One region of the Bowmanella yangjiangensis genome, then DNA from elsewhere that is predicted to be linked to it. Evidence: predicted binding sites of a transcription regulator. Region 1 holds the regulator's gene; each other region holds the start of a gene.
What was found. Region 1 encodes FliA, which starts transcription of late flagellar genes. Its sites were predicted from a motif close to CTAAAGNTNNNNNNNNNNNNGCCGATA; they were not measured.

Region 1 (5,400 bases):
CAGCCTGTTTTTGTGCGTTAAACTTGCCTTCACCATGCAACTGGTCCAGAAGGGCTTCGAATTCGTCGTCGGTGATATCTTCATCACCCACATTCAAGTCTATTGCAGGTGCCGTTGTATTGGCTGCTGAAGGGCCACCGGGGCCATGAAGTTCATCAAGCAAGGCTTCAAATTCATCTTCGGTGATATCGTCAATGCTGCCACCAGTTGACGCTTCACTACTAATCTCGGGTTCAGGAATAGGTTCTGGTTCGGGCTCGACAGGAGTACTGGCCACCTCATCTTCCGATTCAGGCTTACTTAAACGATGCAGGGCTTCAAGTACCTCGGGGGCCGCCGGTTCCAGTGGCTCACGGGCTTTGACGTTAGCGAACATTTCATTGATGCTGTCTAACGCTTGCAGGATGACATCCATCAATTCTGCGGTTACCTGACGCTTGCCGGTACGCAGAACATCAAACACGTTCTCCGCACCGTGACAGGCATCGACAAGTTCTGTCAGTGACAGAAACCCGGCACCACCTTTGACGGTATGGAAACCACGAAAAATGGCATTGAGCAGGTCAGCATCTTCAGGATTATTTTCTAAATCAACCAGTTGCTCTTGCAGCAGTTCGAGAATTTCTCCCGCTTCAACCAGGAAGTCCTGCAGGATATCCTCATCAACGTCAAAGGCCATGCATCAATTCCCCTTAAAACCCTAAGCTTGAAAGTAGATCATCAACGTCATCCTGACCAGTTACCACATCGTCCCGGCTAGCCGCATCAATGATTGGCCCTTCGGCCATTTCCTTGCTGGCCTCTTTTTTAGCTTGCTTGGCATCTTCGTCGATCTCAGGCTCGCCAAACACCGTTAGCATATGCACTAAGCTATCTTCTACTTCTTTAACTAGATCAATAACTTTGCGAATAACTTGGCCGGTGAGGTCTTGATACCCTTGTGCCATCAGCACTTCGGTCAGTAGCTCATTGAGTTTGGCAGAATCGCCGCTGGCCTGGTCAAGGAACTTGTCCATATCATGGCAGAGGGCTTTAAACTCGCCCAACTGTAGCTGCCGGGTCATGAGCTTCTTCCACTCAGGCAAGATACCGTTTATTTGGGCATTCAAGCGTTCTGCAATTGGCATACTGGTCTCAACCGCATCCATAGTGCGGTTGGCAGCATCTTCAGTGGTTTCAATGACGTAATTGAGGCGACTCTGCGCGTCAGGAATATCTTCCTGCGCCAAATCCGCGATACGCGCATCTAATTGAAAGTTATTCAGGGAATCGTGCAGCTGGCGGGTCAGCTTACCCACCTCGGCAAAAAGTTCCATGGAATCCGCCATAGTGATGGACTCCAATAACTGTGCCGCTCCCTGATTATCTCCCTGCTCAAGCAATGCCACCAACTGGCGGGCATCCTCAAGCGAAACAGGAGCTTGCTCGGTAATCGTCATTAAGGCGTTCCTTATGCGTTAGGATCCGCCAGGGACTACCCAAGGCGCTCAAATATCTTTTCGAGTTTCTCTTTTAGCGTGGCTGCGGTGAAGGGCTTCACAACATAGCCATTAACACCGGCTTGGGCCGCCGCTACGATCTGCTCTTTCTTCGCTTCCGCCGTGACCATCAGCACGGGAGTATGTTTGAGGTTGTCATCGGCTCGGATAGCGCGAAGCAGGTCGATACCCTGCATTCCCGGCATGTTCCAGTCCGTAATGACAAAATCAAAATCCCCCTGTTGCAGCATGGGCAATGCGGTACTGCCGTCATCAGCTTCCTGAACATTGGTAAAGCCCAGGTCTTTCAGTAAGTTCTTGATGATACGTCTCATCGTCGAGAAATCGTCGACAACAAGAATTTTCATGTTTTTATCCAAAACTGCCTCCAGTGAGGATTCAACCAACTGTTATTCTTATTAAATTTTATTCCATTTGCCAGCTTTGCATGCGAGTTCTAAGTCTCAACATGGCTTGGCTATGGATTTGACTGACCCGAGACTCACTGACTTCAAGGACTTCGCCGATCTCTCTGAGGTTCAGTTCTTCGTCATAATAGAGTGAGAGCACAATGGCTTCCCGTTCAGGCAAGGTAGTAATAGCATGGGCCAACGCTTTTTGAAACGATCCTTGTAACAAATCATCAAAGGGTGCATCCGTCCCTCGTGTTTGCTCAGTACTGATTACATCCTCAGTCACCCCAAGGTCTTCTATACCTACCAAACGACCTGCATTCACTTCATTGAGCATCTGGTGATATTCATCCAGGCTAACCTGAAGCTTAGCGGCCACATCGGCATCACGGGCATCTCCGCCAGTTTCACGCTCTACAGATTGAATAGCCTCAGCGATAGCGCGACTATTTTTATGCACAGAGCGGGGCGTCCAATCACCTTTTCGAATTTCATCCAGCATGGCACCCCGTATGCGAATGCCTGCAAAGGTTTCAAAACTGGCACCTTTAGAACCGTCAAAGTTTTTGGCCGCTTCCAGCAAACCAATCATGCCAGCCTGAATCAAATCGTCAACCAATACACTGGCAGGCAGGCGAGCCATCAGGTGATGCGCGATACGTTTAACCAGCGAGGCGTGTTGCTCAACCAGCTTGGTTTTACTATCGAATTGCTGATAGGCGGCTGCTTTATTATTCACTCTTTATCTCTGTGGACCGCGGAATTCTGATTTACCAACTGTTCCAGGAAAAATTCTAAGTGCCCCCCCGGCTGGGTAGGAATTGGCCAACGTAGCGCCTGCTTGGCCAGATTAGAAATAGCCACAGCAGCTGGAGAGCTTGGGTAAGCCTCCACTATCGACTTCTGACGACGCACCGCTTTACGAATATTTTCATCAAACGGAATGGTGGCCACTAATTCCAAAGCAACGTCCAGGAAACGGTTAGTTACTTTGGACAGTTTAGCAAAGAGTTCCTGACCTTCACGGACGTTACGCACCATGTTGGCAACAATTTTAAAACGAAACACACCATGGTCACGGTTCAGTATCTTAATTAGCGCGTAAGCATCGGTGAGCGAGGTAGGCTCATCACATACCACCACCATGATATCCTGGGCTGCCCGTGAAAAGCTCAGCACCATATCCGAGATACCGGCAGCGGTATCTACAATCAACACATCAATTTTGCTGCGCAGTTCGCTAAAAGCGCGGATTAAACCGGCATGCTCCGTGGGCGTTAGTTCTGTCATGGACTGCGAGCCCGATGTCGCCGGAGCGATTTTCACGCCATACGGGCCTTCAACCAAGACTTCTTCGAGCAGGCATTCACCTGACAACACATGGGAAAGATTCTTTTCGACCCGCAGGCCCAACATAACGTCGACGTTGGCCAACCCCAAGTCGGCATCCAAAACCAGAACCCGTTTTCCTTGCTTAGCCATCGAAATAGCAGTGTTCAGCGTGATGTTGGTTTTTCCCACCCCGCCTTTGCCACCGGTGACGGCGATAACTTTAATGAGATTGGGCTGGTTCATTCGTCTTAAGCTACTCGCTTGATCCTCAATCATAATGATACTGCTGAGTTTACAACCTGCTGAGTTCTTGTGGGAGTTAAAGCATACTGCTTAAACAGCCTTGCTGCACAAGAAATTATGTACTTGGCATCAGCCACTTTAATGTCCTCGGGTACTTTCTGTCCATCCGTCAAATAACCGACGGGTAAACGATGCTCCAAGGCCAGGCTGATGGCTTCGCCGAGACTGTAACACTCATCCAGTTTAGTGAAAATACAACCTTGCAAAGAAATCTGCTGATAAGTTGCCAACTGGTGCTCCATTACTCGATGTTGAGCATTAGCAGCCAGCACCAGATAATGTTTGATATTAGCATAGGATGATTGAGTCAAAGTATCTAACTGTTTGATTAGTCTGGTGTCTCTTTGACTAAATCCGGCGGTATCAATCAATACCAGGCCCTTATTACGGAACTGGTGAAGTAAATCGGATAATTCCTCCGCACTGGCGGCTTTCTTGACGGTACAGCCGATAATCTTGCCGTAAGTAGACAATTGCTCATAGGCCGCAATGCGATAGCTGTCGATGGTAATCAGGGCAACCTGATTAGCACCGTGGCGTTGTGCATATTGCGCGGCTAGTTTGGCAATAGTGGTGGTTTTACCTGTACCTGTTGGCCCCATCAAAGCCACTACGCCGCCTTTGCCCAGAATATCATTCTGCGTGGTATGCAAACGGTTGGCTAACAGCTTGAGTAAGAAAACCCAAGCATCTCGCTCTTCGCATTGGGCGGGCGCATAGGAAACTACCTGCTCGGCCAGGGACGGGGTAATGCCCATGCGAACCAGCTTGTCGATAAGATAACCATGCAAAGGCCTGGCCTGCTGTCTTTCCTGCTTTATCAGTCCCGCTACCTGGAATTCCAGCACATTGCGCAGAGATTTCAGCTCCTGACGGATATCATTCAGTTCTGCGTCATCATGCCGTGTAACCGGCGCACTTTTTGGACTGGCAGAAACGCTCTGTTCAACCACAGGTTGAGCCGCTGGAGTCTGCTGGCTTTGTTTTTCTAACAGTGCTTTGAGGCTATCTGGTCCTGAGTCACCGATGATCTCGCTAAGGCTGGGAGTTTTGGGCAGACTGCTGGCTGCAACTTTAGGTTTAGCGATGACATCTGCGCCGGATTTAGGAGCTGGTGTTTTTCTTACCGGTTCACGATCATAGGCCGCCACTATTTCGATACCATCTGCCACTTTCTTGTTTGACATAATGACTGCATCGCCACCCAGTTCATCTTTGACCTGAGCTAAAGCGTCGCGCATATCTTTGCCATAGAAACGTCTGATCTTCACATTTACCCCCTACGTCAGCTTACTGGCCTACGGCACTGACAATCTTAATCTGTTTGTCGTCAGGAACTTCCTGATAAGACAATACGTGCAATCCTGCGATGGCGTGTTTTAGGAACCTGGACAGTACCGGTCTCAACATACCTGAGGTCAGAAGTACTGCGGGCTCTCCCGCCAGTTCTTGCTGCTGTGCGGCATCCGCTAGAGATTGTTGCAGTCGCTCAGCCAGACCAGGTTCGATACCGGCTCCATCGCCACCACCCGCCTGTAACGACTGATGCAACATCTGTTCCAATTCGGGTGCCAAAGTAATAACAGGTATTTCTTTGCTGCTGCCGTTGATTTCCTGGGTGATCAGACGCTTAAGAGCGATACGCACGGCGGACACCAGCACGTCGGGATCTTGACTCTTAGGCCCGTATTCGCACAGCGTTTGTACAATGCTGCGCAAGTCACGGATGGGGATGCCTTCATACAACAAGGTTTGCAGCACTTTGACCACCGTGCTCATCGGCAGAATATCCGGCACCAGACCTTCTACCAACTTAGGATTTTGTTTGGCCAGCATGTCCAGAAGCTGCTGCACTTCTTCATAACCCAGTAATT
Region 2 (5,400 bases), 230 kb from region 1:
GGAAACGAATAAGGATGATCCAAATTGATCTTTTTCACACTGCCGCTTGCTCTTTCTGCCGCCGGGTCTCATAGGCCTGCTGTTTAGCCGCTTCTGGTATTTCAGCCCAGGCAGTCTTAATGGGTAGCATCAGACTAATGACTTCATCCATAATCTTCAAGTTATTCTGCACGTTAGCATCAACTAAGCGCTGCAAAATATAGTCATATAGCGCGAAAAGGTTGTCAGAAATCTCGGATTGAATAGACAAGTCTAACGTATCACGCAAGTTCATCACGATGGCCCCAGCGCGCGACAAGTGCTCGGCTTTGGCTTCAAATTCACGACGTTCGATACAACCTTTAGCGAAGGCCATTCTATCCAACGCCCCTTGCATCAACATCAAGGTTAATTTGTGTGGATCTGCCTGGGCAATTTCCTGCTTAAGGTTGCCTTTTTTATACGCATTAATGCCTTTTAACGACATCATCATCCTCCCATCGAGCTCAGGGATGCGATCATAGCATTTCTGGTTTGATTTAATCGGGCCACGGTCATATCAAGGCCTAGATATTTTTTACGCAAATTTTGCTCAAAATCCATCATCTGTAAGTCAAGACGCTCCCGTTCAGTATAGATTTCTTCTCTTTGATCTTTGTAAGAATCTTCACGAGATCTCAGTAAACCACCAAATGTCGTGTACTCGTGCAGATAATCATAAATCCGGCTGGCAATACCGCTCTCTTCGTCAGTAAACAACTTGCCCACTTCATCAAAATGATCATCAAGGGCGCCCTTTAGTAAGTCTTCGCCTGAACCAATACCATACTCGTCATTGGCAGTAATCTGTAACTTACCTTCACGGTCAAATGATACGCCTAACTGAAATAGACTGCCCAATTCAGAGCCAGGAACACTGGACGCCACAATATTAGCAAGACCAGTACGGATATCTCTGGCCATAAAATCCCCCGCCAGCGGGCCATCTTCTTCTAGCTCTGAGGCACCGTATTTGGTCAGGGTTTTCATTTCATCGATCAAAGCGTTGTAATTATCAACAAAATCACGAACGAGCTTCTCAACCCCATCGGAGTCATAACCAATTTTAAGGGTAGATTCTTCGAAAACACCATTTGCGTCTTTGCTTGATAAGGCTTTGGCGTCGAAGCTGACATTTTCTATTACGTTTTCAAATTTATTGGTAGTGCTCTCTACTTCGATACCATCTATGGTCGCTTTTGCATTCTTTGCTTCATTGCCGACGGCAGGCGCGAGATAGGTAGCGGTTTCAGATGAGTCTGTAGTAGACACACGTTGCAAGTCGGCAATGTCATCATTATTAACGATGACCAAATCGTTACCTGCACCGGTTTTTTCTGAACTAAATACCAGTTTGGCACCACCGTCAGCGGTACCGGTATTAATAATGCTGGCTGTTACACCAAAGTTTTCTGATGCGTTGTTGACGGCATTGCGTAACTGCTGAAGTGTCATCCCCGCAGTAACATTGATATCAAAGCTGTCACTACCAACCTTAAAGGTCATGGACCCCGCGGTGTTACTCACCACATCACTACTGGAAGTGAAGCCACCACTGGCAGCACTGGCCGTTTCCAAACGACTACCGCTGGCAAGCTGGGTGATTGCAATCTTGTAGGAGCCGGTTACCGCAGAATTGGACGCCTCAGCACTGAACGCCCCCGTGTTTGCGCCATCTTCATCGTCACTGCTAGAACCGCCGGGATGATAGGCCGTAGCAGAACGCTGACCTAGCTGACTTTCTTTACGAAGGGCATTAACCGTATCTTTGAAGTCATCCATTTTTGACTTCAACGCACCTAAGCCGGATATCACGGCCTCAAGCTTTTCTTCTCTTTGATCGAGTCGGTCATACTTTGGCTTACGCTCCGATTCAAGCAACTGCTTGACCAGATCGTCAAGTGCCAGCCCCGATCCTACACCTAAAGATTGAATAGCCATGATAAACCTCTTAATTAAACGGCCTTGTTAAACAGCACCCCCACAGCTGCGCCGACATCAGACTGCAATTCGCGAATCCGCTCGGCTAGCTTTAATACCTCCTCAGAAGGTATCTGCCTGATAACAGTTCCAGATTCAGGGTCCGTTACTCTGATAACAGAGCGCCGACTATCTTCATCTACTGAAAAACTTAACTGACGATTGTGCGAAAAGACAAATTCCTTTACCTGTTCGACCGCCAACTCAACATCAGCTTCTTTGATATCGGCCACAACAGCACTTTCTTGAGTGATTTCCTGCTGTGATTGACGTTCCTGCTCACCAAGCTTTGTAGCCTCTTTACCATTCTGATCTTGCTTATCCACGAGGTTAGCCCGCGGTTGCAGCAAGGTATCAGGTCTAGCAAGACTCTGGCCACCTTGTGAAAAATCAACGTCCATTTTTCACCTCCACATGCTGAAATAGTGGCCGCCGACACCCATAGTGTAGCGGCCTTTACTAATTATCCCAACAGTGACAATGCCGACTGAGGACGCTGATTCGCCTGGCTCAGTACCGACAATGATGCCTGCTGAACAATCTGGTTACGAGTCAGCTCAGCCGTTTCAGTTGCAAAGTCAGTATCACGAATTCGTGAACGTGCACCGGCAATATTCTCAGAGATATTGCTCAGGTTACGAATCGTTGACTGGAAACGGTTTTGCAGCGCACCCAAGTCAGCACGAACGCCACCAATGGCGGAGATTGCGTCGTCAATGGTGCCCAATGCTTTAGATGCATCACCTACAGTTTTGACAGAAGTACTCGCCAAACCCAGACCTGTAGCACTAAAACCATTCACACCTAGATTGGTAGATGACAAGTTAACAGAAATTGTCTGACCACCGTTCGCACCTACCAGGAACGCTGCAGAATAGTTGCCCTGCAGCAAATCCACACCAGCAAACTGGGTAGTAGTAGCGATACGTGAAATTTCAGCTTTAAGCGCTGATACTTCTTTTTGCAGAGCAGCACGGTCAGCAGAACCGTTGATACCATTCTGTGATTGAACCGCCAACTGACGAATACGCTGCAGTGATGTAGTGATCTCTGATAGTGCACCTTCTGCAGTTTGGGTCAGAGAAATGGCATCGTTTGCATTTCTAACCGCCTGATTCAGGCCCTGAACCTGCGCAGTCATACGATCTGATATTTGCAGACCAGCCGCATCGTCAGCAGCCCTATTGATTCTGAAGCCAGAAGAGAGTCGCTCAAAAGACACTGAAAGTGCATTACCTGAATTAAACAACTGCCTTTGGGCGTTCAATGATGACACATTGGTGTTTACATATAGAGTCATAAAGATACCTCCTGAGAATCTATCCTGGTACCCTCATACCAGAGTAGATTCGCCTCATTTCAACCCATTTCTGGGCTGCCTCATGATTGAACATTGACGCCAGGTCAAAATTCAAAACTTAAATTACCCCTCAACTATAGGTATCGGCCGACTTTTGAGAGCCTTTAGGATTTTTTTTATTTTTTTAAAAAAAAGTTTCAACGCTTTGATTTAAAAAGATTAAAACCACTATAAGTAGTCACTACATGGAGGTTTTGGGAATAACTTTTTTGACTTGGGAGCAGGAGTAATATAGAAAACGCGTCAAATCCCCATAGTGAACATGGCTCTTTTTCGCAAAAAAAGCTAAGCAGCTAGAAATTATGGCATGGATGGTGCTAACAATATGCGTGGTTCTTTTATGGCTTGTCTGTTTTTTGACGACCATAAAAAAGCCGGGTCAGATGACCCGGCCAACTTGCTCAAGTTAGGAGAACGAGCAAATTCGGTTTCGGTCCGACTGCGGGTTAGAGAATGCAAACTGGCCTCTCAACCAAAACTACACTCTCAGTCCGTCAGTCGGCGTTTTCTTCCTTCCCCTACCCCAGCGAGCTGGGGTAGGGGGAACTTATACAGAATGATCCGTATAAGCTTTCAAGTTGGTAACCGCTTGGGCTACCTGGGTCGGCCTCTCATTTCCTACCCTCTCAAACACCTTTTTAAACTTAGCCCTGCAACAACTGTAATGCTGATTGTGGTCTTTGGTTTGCTTGTCCCAATACCGTTGTACTGGCCTGCTGGATGATCTGCCAGCGGGTGAGTTCTGCCGTCTCGACGGCAAAGTCTGTGTCTCGGATGCGCGATCTTGCCGCCGATACGTTTTCTGAAATATTACTCAGGTTACGAATCGTTGACTGGAAACGGTTTTGAATCGCACCCAAATCTGCGCGCTCACCACCAATGATAGATATAGCCATGTCTACTGAGCCCAATGCCCTCGATGCATCTGCGGCCGTGGCAACTGAGACATCATTACCCGCTCCGAACAACCCGGTGGGGGTAAATCCTCCGGGACGGGAAATATTTACACTAATAGTCTGGCCTGCGTTGGCACCAACCAGGAATACCGCTGAATAGGTTCCATCCAGTATATTCACTCCACCAAACTGTGATGTAACAGCAATTCGGCTGATTTCTTGCTTCAAAGCAGAAACTTCTTTTTGCAGCGCTAAACGGTCTGATGAGCTATTAATACCGTTTTGCGACTGGACCGCCAGTACTCGGATTCGCTGTAGTGCTGTGGTAATTTCCTGCATAGCCCCTTCAGCTGTCTGCGCCAGGGATATACCATCATTAGCATTACGCACGGCCATATTCAGCCCCATGATCTGGGATGTCATTCGGTCAGAAATCTGCAGACCTGCAGCATCATCTTTGGCGCTATTGATCCTAAAACCCGAAGACAGACGCTCAAAGGCAGTGTTTAAATTGCTACTGGAAGTAAACAACTGCCTCGTAGCATTTAATGACGATACGTTAGTACTTACATACAAGCTCATGATTTTCTCCTAACTTTGCGCCTGATATTGTTTTTTTTATATTTGGCTATGTACTTAAAAATTTTTGGCACGACATGTGCAATTATTTCTATGTAGTCAGGAAACTGACTCATGGCTTGCAGGTCCCTCAACCTGTAAATCATGTGAGTGAGCGAAAGCTCTGGCCGTTCTGACAGGTTTGATGGCCTACCTCAAACCTCTCACTACCTCCTGGCATCGAGCCTGTCAGTCGGCCACTATCCAATCCATCTATTATCCCTGCAGTAACTGTAAAGCCGACTGAGGTCTTTGATTGGCTTGGCCTAAGACTGTGGTACTGGCCTGTTGAATAATCTGCCAGCGGGTAAGTTCTGCCGTCTCAACGGCAAAGTCTGTGTCACGAATACGCGATCTTGCCGCCGATACGTTTTCAGAGATATTACTCAGGTTGCGTATGGTTGACTGAAAGCGGTTCTGAATGGCACCTAAGTCAGCACGCTCACCACCGATAGTGGAAATCGCCAGATCTACCAGGCCCAATGCGCGTGACGCCTCTGCTGCACTGGCTACAGATACATCATTTCC
Region 3 (5,400 bases), 320 kb from region 1:
AATGTCAAACACGCCCTGGTGGGTAGGGCCATCAGCACCCACCACACCGGCGCGATCAATGGCAAACAGCACCGGTAGGTTTTGCAGGGCCACATCGTGAATAAGCTGATCATAAGCGCGCTGCAGGAAGGTGGAGTAAATGGCCACCACGGCATTATAGCCTTCTTTAGCCAAACCTGCGGCAAAGGTCACCGCGTGTTGCTCGGCAATCGCTACATCAAAATACTGCTCGGGGAATTGCTGGGAAAACTTCACCATACCCGAGCCTTCGCGCATGGCTGGCGTTACCGCCATTAGCTTGCTGTCTTGGGCTGCCATATCACACAGCCAATCGCCAAAAATGCCGGAAAAACTAGGGCCAGTGCTTTTCGCTTTGGGCAGGCTGTTTTCGCTGGGATTAAACTTGGGTACCGCATGAAACTTAATCGGGTCTTTTTCGGCTTCTTCGTAGCCTTTACCCTTTTTCGTCACTACATGCAGAATATGCGGGCCGCTCATTTGGCGCATGTTGCGCAGAGTATCGACCATGCCATTGACATCATGGCCGTCGATGGGACCAATATAGTTAAAGCCCAATTCCTCAAAAATGGTGCCGGGAACCACCATGCCCTTAATATGTTCTTCGGCACGGCTGGCAAATTCTTTGATAGGCGGTACGTTGGACAGCAGCTTCTTGCCGCCGTCACGGATGGAATTAAAGAAGCGACCTGTGAGAAGGCGTGCCAGGTGACTGTTCAACGCCCCAACATTCTCTGAAATCGACATTTCGTTGTCGTTTAATACCACCAGTAAATCTTTCTTAATGTCACCGGCATGATTCATGGCTTCAAACGCCATACCTGCTGTCATGGCACCATCGCCAATCACGGCAACCACTTTGCGCCCCAGTGCTTCCTTTTCGGCGGCAACCGCCATGCCTAAGGCGGCACTGATTGAGGTAGATGAATGCCCCACGGCAAAGGTATCGAACTCGCTTTCCGGCGGCCAGGGGAAGGGATGCAAGCCGTTTTTCTGTCGAATGCTAGGCATACGTTCACGTCGGCCGGTCAGAATTTTGTGCGGGTAGGCTTGATGGCCAACGTCCCAGATGAGTCGGTCAAAGGGCGTGTTATACACATAGTGCAACGCCACGGTAAGCTCTACCGTACCCAAGCCCGAGGCAAAGTGCCCGCTGCTTTGGCTGACGCAGGTCAACAGGTATTGGCGCAGTTCCTTGGCCAGTTGACGTAATTTATCCTGAGGCAGCTCGCGAAGTTGCTGCGGTGTGTCGGCTAAGGCCAAAGTTGGGTAGTGAGCTAAATCCAGAGTCATGTGCACTTATTGTTTTAGTGGTTACGGTCGACGATATATCCGGCAAATGACCGCAAAAGATCCGTATTGTAAGGTAAAGGCTGCAAGGCTTGAAGTGCTTGTTGGTAAAGTTGTTGTGCCAAGGCCTTGGCGCCGTCCAGTCCGAGTAGTGCCGGGTAGGTACTTTTGTTGAGCGACTGATCTGAACCCTGCGGTTTCCCTAGGGTCTGGGTATCGCCGGTGACATCCAGAATATCGTCCTGTACCTGGAAGGCCAGGCCGATTTTTTCAGCGAATATGGCTAACTGTTGCTGCTCGCTGGCTGGAATGTCGGCCAGAATGCATGCCATTTTGACAGACGCTTGTAACAGCGCGCCGGTTTTACATTGATGCAACTGTTCCAGTTGCTGGATATCTATCAGTTTATCGGTAGCGGCCATATCCAGGGCCTGCCCGCCACACATACCCAGATAACCTGAAGCACTGGCCAGAGCGCTGACCAATTTGACGCGCTGTGGCTCGCATTCTGCGCTCATTGGGTAGTCACAAAGCAGCGAAAAAGCCAGGGTTTGCAGGGCATCGCCGGCAAGTATGGCGCTGGCTTCGTCAAAAGCGATATGACAGGTAGGCTGACCACGACGTAAATCATCGTCGTCCATGGCAGGCAAGTCATCATGGACCAATGAATAGCAGTGAATACATTCCAGTGCCATGGCTGCAGCATCTAAGTCTTCCAGCTTGACGCCCAGCATTTGCCCTGTGGTGTACAACATGGCGGGGCGTACACGTTTACCCCCCATGAGTAGGGCATAGCCCATGGCATCACGTAACACCGGTGCCAGAGCGGGTAGGTCTTCGACCTGACTTTTCAACAGCTGTGTGATTCTGGCCTGATGCTGGCTAAGTGCCGCTAACCATTCTTGAGACATGATTTATTCGCCAGGTTGTTCGAATGGAAGCAATTCAGATTGACCCTGCTTTTCCATCAGAATACTGACTTTCTGCTGAGCCTGGCTTAATTTTGCCTGGCTGTGACGGGTTAACTCGATACCACGTTCGAATTGGGCTAAAGCCTCGTCCAGGGGAAGGTCGCCGCCTTCCATTTGTTTGACTATGCTCTCCAGTTCGGCAAGCGATTGTTCAAACGAAAGATTTTCAGTTTTCTTGCGGCTTGTCATGGCTCTCTACTGACTGTTGAATGCCCGTCCGAACAGGGTGTCAGCCGGGTGGGAAACCGGCTTCGCACCTTACCCGAGGGGCCATTTGTGGTCAATCACTTTTACCCCGGGTAAAAATGCGCTTTAGAAAGGTGTATAAACGTCGATAAATTGGTGAGCCAAGTCAATAAGTTAAGTCATGCTTATCCGATATCATTGGTAATGCTAAGATTGTCGGACAAGCAAAGTTGCGGCAAACTTTGCCGGTCAGCTTGATTAGAATCCGGGGCAAGCCTGGTGGTGTTAGTACATTTGGGGAGAATGGTGTGGATTTAGCAACCCTGATAGGTATGTTGGGTGCCATTGGTTTTATCGTCATGTCTATGATTTTAGGTGGCGATATTATGATGTTCGTCAACGTGCCATCTATCCTGATTGTATTCGGTGGCTCACTATTTGTGGTGATGAGTGCCTATACCATGGGGCAGTTTTTCAGCGCCGGTAAAATCGCAGTTAAAGCCTTTATGTTCAAAATTGAGGCGCCGGAAGAGTTGATCGAGAAAATTGTCGAGATGGCCGACGCGGCACGTAAAGGTGGATTCCTGGCTCTGGAAGAGGCTGAAATCAGCAATTCCTTTATGCAAAAAGGCGTAGATATGCTGGTGGACGGTCACGATGTGGATGTTGTGCGTGCCACGTTAGCTAAAGATATCAGTCTGACAACCGAGCGTCATGAGTTCGGTGCATCTATTTTTAAGAGTTTGGGAGATATTGCCCCGGCCATGGGCATGATAGGTACGCTTATTGGTTTGGTGGCCATGTTGTCCAATATGGATGATCCTAAAGCTATCGGTCCGGCTATGGCGGTTGCCTTGTTAACCACCTTGTACGGCGCATTTTTTGCTAACGTTATTGCCTTGCCTATTGCGCAGAAGCTGGGTAACCGTTCCGGTCAGGAAAAGCTTAACCAAAGCTTGGTGCTGGATGGAATTTTGGGTATTGCTGATGGTCAAAACCCCAGAGTTATTGAAGCGTTGCTGAAGAATTATCTGGCCGCCAGCAAGCGAGCCACCGGCGACACAGAGGAGTAGGGCGCATGTCTGACGAGCAGGAATGTCCCAAATGCCCATCCGGCTTACCGGCCTGGATGGCGACTTTTGCCGACCTGATGTCTCTGTTGATGTGCTTCTTTGTTTTGTTGTTGGCGTTTTCCGAAATGGATGTGCTGAAATTTAAGCAGATTGCCGGCTCCATGAAATTTGCTTTTGGTGTGCAAAACAAAATCGAAGTGAAAGATATTCCCAAAGGGACAAGCGTAATTGCTATGGAGTTCAGGCCTGGGCGACCTGACCCGACGCCGATTGAGAATATCCAACAGCAGACCATAGAAATGACGCAGCAAATGCTGGAGTTCCAAGCGGGGGATGAAGATTCCGCCGGTGGTCGACAGAAGCAGCGGGGCACCCAGCGTGGCGGTAAGTCTCAGCAGACGGCTCAGGAAACGGCCAGCAGTTCTTCGCAGGCCGCCAGCCAGGAGCAAACCAACGAGTTGGTGAAAAAGATTGCCCAGCAAATGGAACGTCAAATCCTCGATGGCGCCATAGAAATGGAATCTCTCGGTCAGCAAATTACCATCCGTATTCGTGAAAACGGGGCGTTTTCCGCAGGGTCGGCCTTCCTGCAGCCGCAATTTGTGCCTGTGCTACGTAAAATTGGTAGCTTGCTGGTAGATATCCCCGGAAAGATCGAAGTTTCAGGTCACTCAGACAATCAGAATATATCCAATGAGCTGTATCGGTCTAACTGGGATCTGTCTGCACAGCGCGCTGTGGCCGTGGCCGAAGCTATGCGTGGCGCAGAAGGTTTCGATGAATCCCGTATGACAGTGGTAGGTATGGCAGATAATCGACCACTGGCAGCCAATAATACCGCTGAAGGACGAAGCCGTAACCGTCGGGTGGAGATTGCCATTAACCAGGGCTCACCCAAAGAGTCGAAACCCATATCCATAGTGGAGCCGCAAGACAACTAGTTTCACATTGGAGAGCTATGCTGGAAGGACAAGGGAACGAATACCGCAAGGTGTTGTGTGATGAAGGTACAAAGTAGCGAACAGCAAAAAAAGATTTTGCCAGGCAAGGCGTTAGGCGTCGGGTCAGAGCCTCGCAAGCTCGCCATTTTGACATCCATCACCCAAGCAGAGTTGACCAGACTTGAAGCCCTGATTCTGCAAACTTTGCGTCATCAAGGGTACACCGCACAAGTATGGCAGCCAGCCTGCTCATTTCGCTGTGACTTGCTAGTCGGCCTGTTCAATCAGGTATTTGGCGGTAAAGAGGCAGATTTTTTGGCCACGTCAGAAAGTGTCATTGTGGTATATGACGAGACAGGTGACAGACACGGGGTTGATCTTTTTGCCTCCATCAAACAGGTTCGGGAAAGCTTGTGTCGCCAGGAATATGTGCATGCATTGAGGTTGCATAAAGACCAGGAAAGGCCACAAAGCTATTGGCAGTTCCGCACCATGCTAGCAAAACATCTGGGCATCGAATTGTTCGAGGCCGTGGAAATTGATCAGCAACCGCCTTTACACGAACTGGTACAGAGAACTTTGGCAAGAGCGCTCAAAGACGCCTGATGATTGGCTGCGATGCTGATAACCTATCTGCTCAATGTAAATCTTCACGCTTATAAATTTCCCCCCTTCTTTGCTATACTCCGCGCACTTTTGCCCTAGGTTGTACCCCGATGAAATTTATTCTTAAGCTGCACCCGGAAATCTCGATTAAGAGTGACTCGGTGCGCCGCCGCTTTACCAAGATCCTTGAATCCAATGTGCGTAATATTTTTAAGCCTTATGAGTTCAAGGTAGCGGTCTGGAATAAGTGGGACAAACTGGTGATGGAAGCCCGGACTGAGACCCGGGAGCAAGAAGCGCAAGTGGTGGATCAGC

Region 2: the regulator FliA is predicted to act here: its motif matches at 3,440-3,466, upstream of KJY73_RS04735 (flagellin N-terminal helical domain-containing protein).
Region 3: the regulator FliA is predicted to act here: its motif matches at 2,634-2,660, upstream of pomA (flagellar motor protein PomA).

The regions. Positions count from the first base shown of each region.
Region 1 covers NZ_JAHDJU010000001.1:825,148-830,547, reverse strand. Annotated here, with positions in the region: gene KJY73_RS03775 (chemotaxis protein CheA) at 1-679, opposite strand, end outside; gene KJY73_RS03770 (protein phosphatase CheZ) at 693-1,439, opposite strand; gene cheY (chemotaxis response regulator CheY) at 1,475-1,858, opposite strand; gene KJY73_RS03760 (RNA polymerase sigma factor FliA) at 1,905-2,630, opposite strand; gene KJY73_RS03755 (MinD/ParA family protein) at 2,627-3,499, opposite strand; gene flhF (flagellar biosynthesis protein FlhF) at 3,496-4,797, opposite strand; gene flhA (flagellar biosynthesis protein FlhA) at 4,817-5,400, opposite strand, start outside.
Region 2 covers NZ_JAHDJU010000001.1:1,057,066-1,062,465, reverse strand. Annotated here, with positions in the region: gene KJY73_RS04755 (hypothetical protein) at 1-38, opposite strand, end outside; gene fliS (flagellar export chaperone FliS) at 35-466, opposite strand; gene fliD (flagellar filament capping protein FliD) at 469-1,959, opposite strand; gene KJY73_RS04740 (flagellar protein FlaG) at 1,974-2,399, opposite strand; gene KJY73_RS04735 (flagellin N-terminal helical domain-containing protein) at 2,462-3,298, opposite strand; gene KJY73_RS04730 (flagellin N-terminal helical domain-containing protein) at 4,003-4,836, opposite strand; gene KJY73_RS04725 (flagellin N-terminal helical domain-containing protein) at 5,089-5,400, opposite strand, start outside.
Region 3 covers NZ_JAHDJU010000001.1:1,140,514-1,145,913, forward strand. Annotated here, with positions in the region: gene dxs (1-deoxy-D-xylulose-5-phosphate synthase) at 1-1,311, opposite strand, end outside; gene ispA ((2E,6E)-farnesyl diphosphate synthase) at 1,326-2,219, opposite strand; gene xseB (exodeoxyribonuclease VII small subunit) at 2,223-2,468, opposite strand; gene pomA (flagellar motor protein PomA) at 2,774-3,538, shown strand; gene KJY73_RS05160 (flagellar motor protein MotB) at 3,544-4,479, shown strand; gene KJY73_RS05165 (hypothetical protein) at 4,540-5,085, shown strand; gene thiI (tRNA uracil 4-sulfurtransferase ThiI) at 5,196-5,400, shown strand, end outside.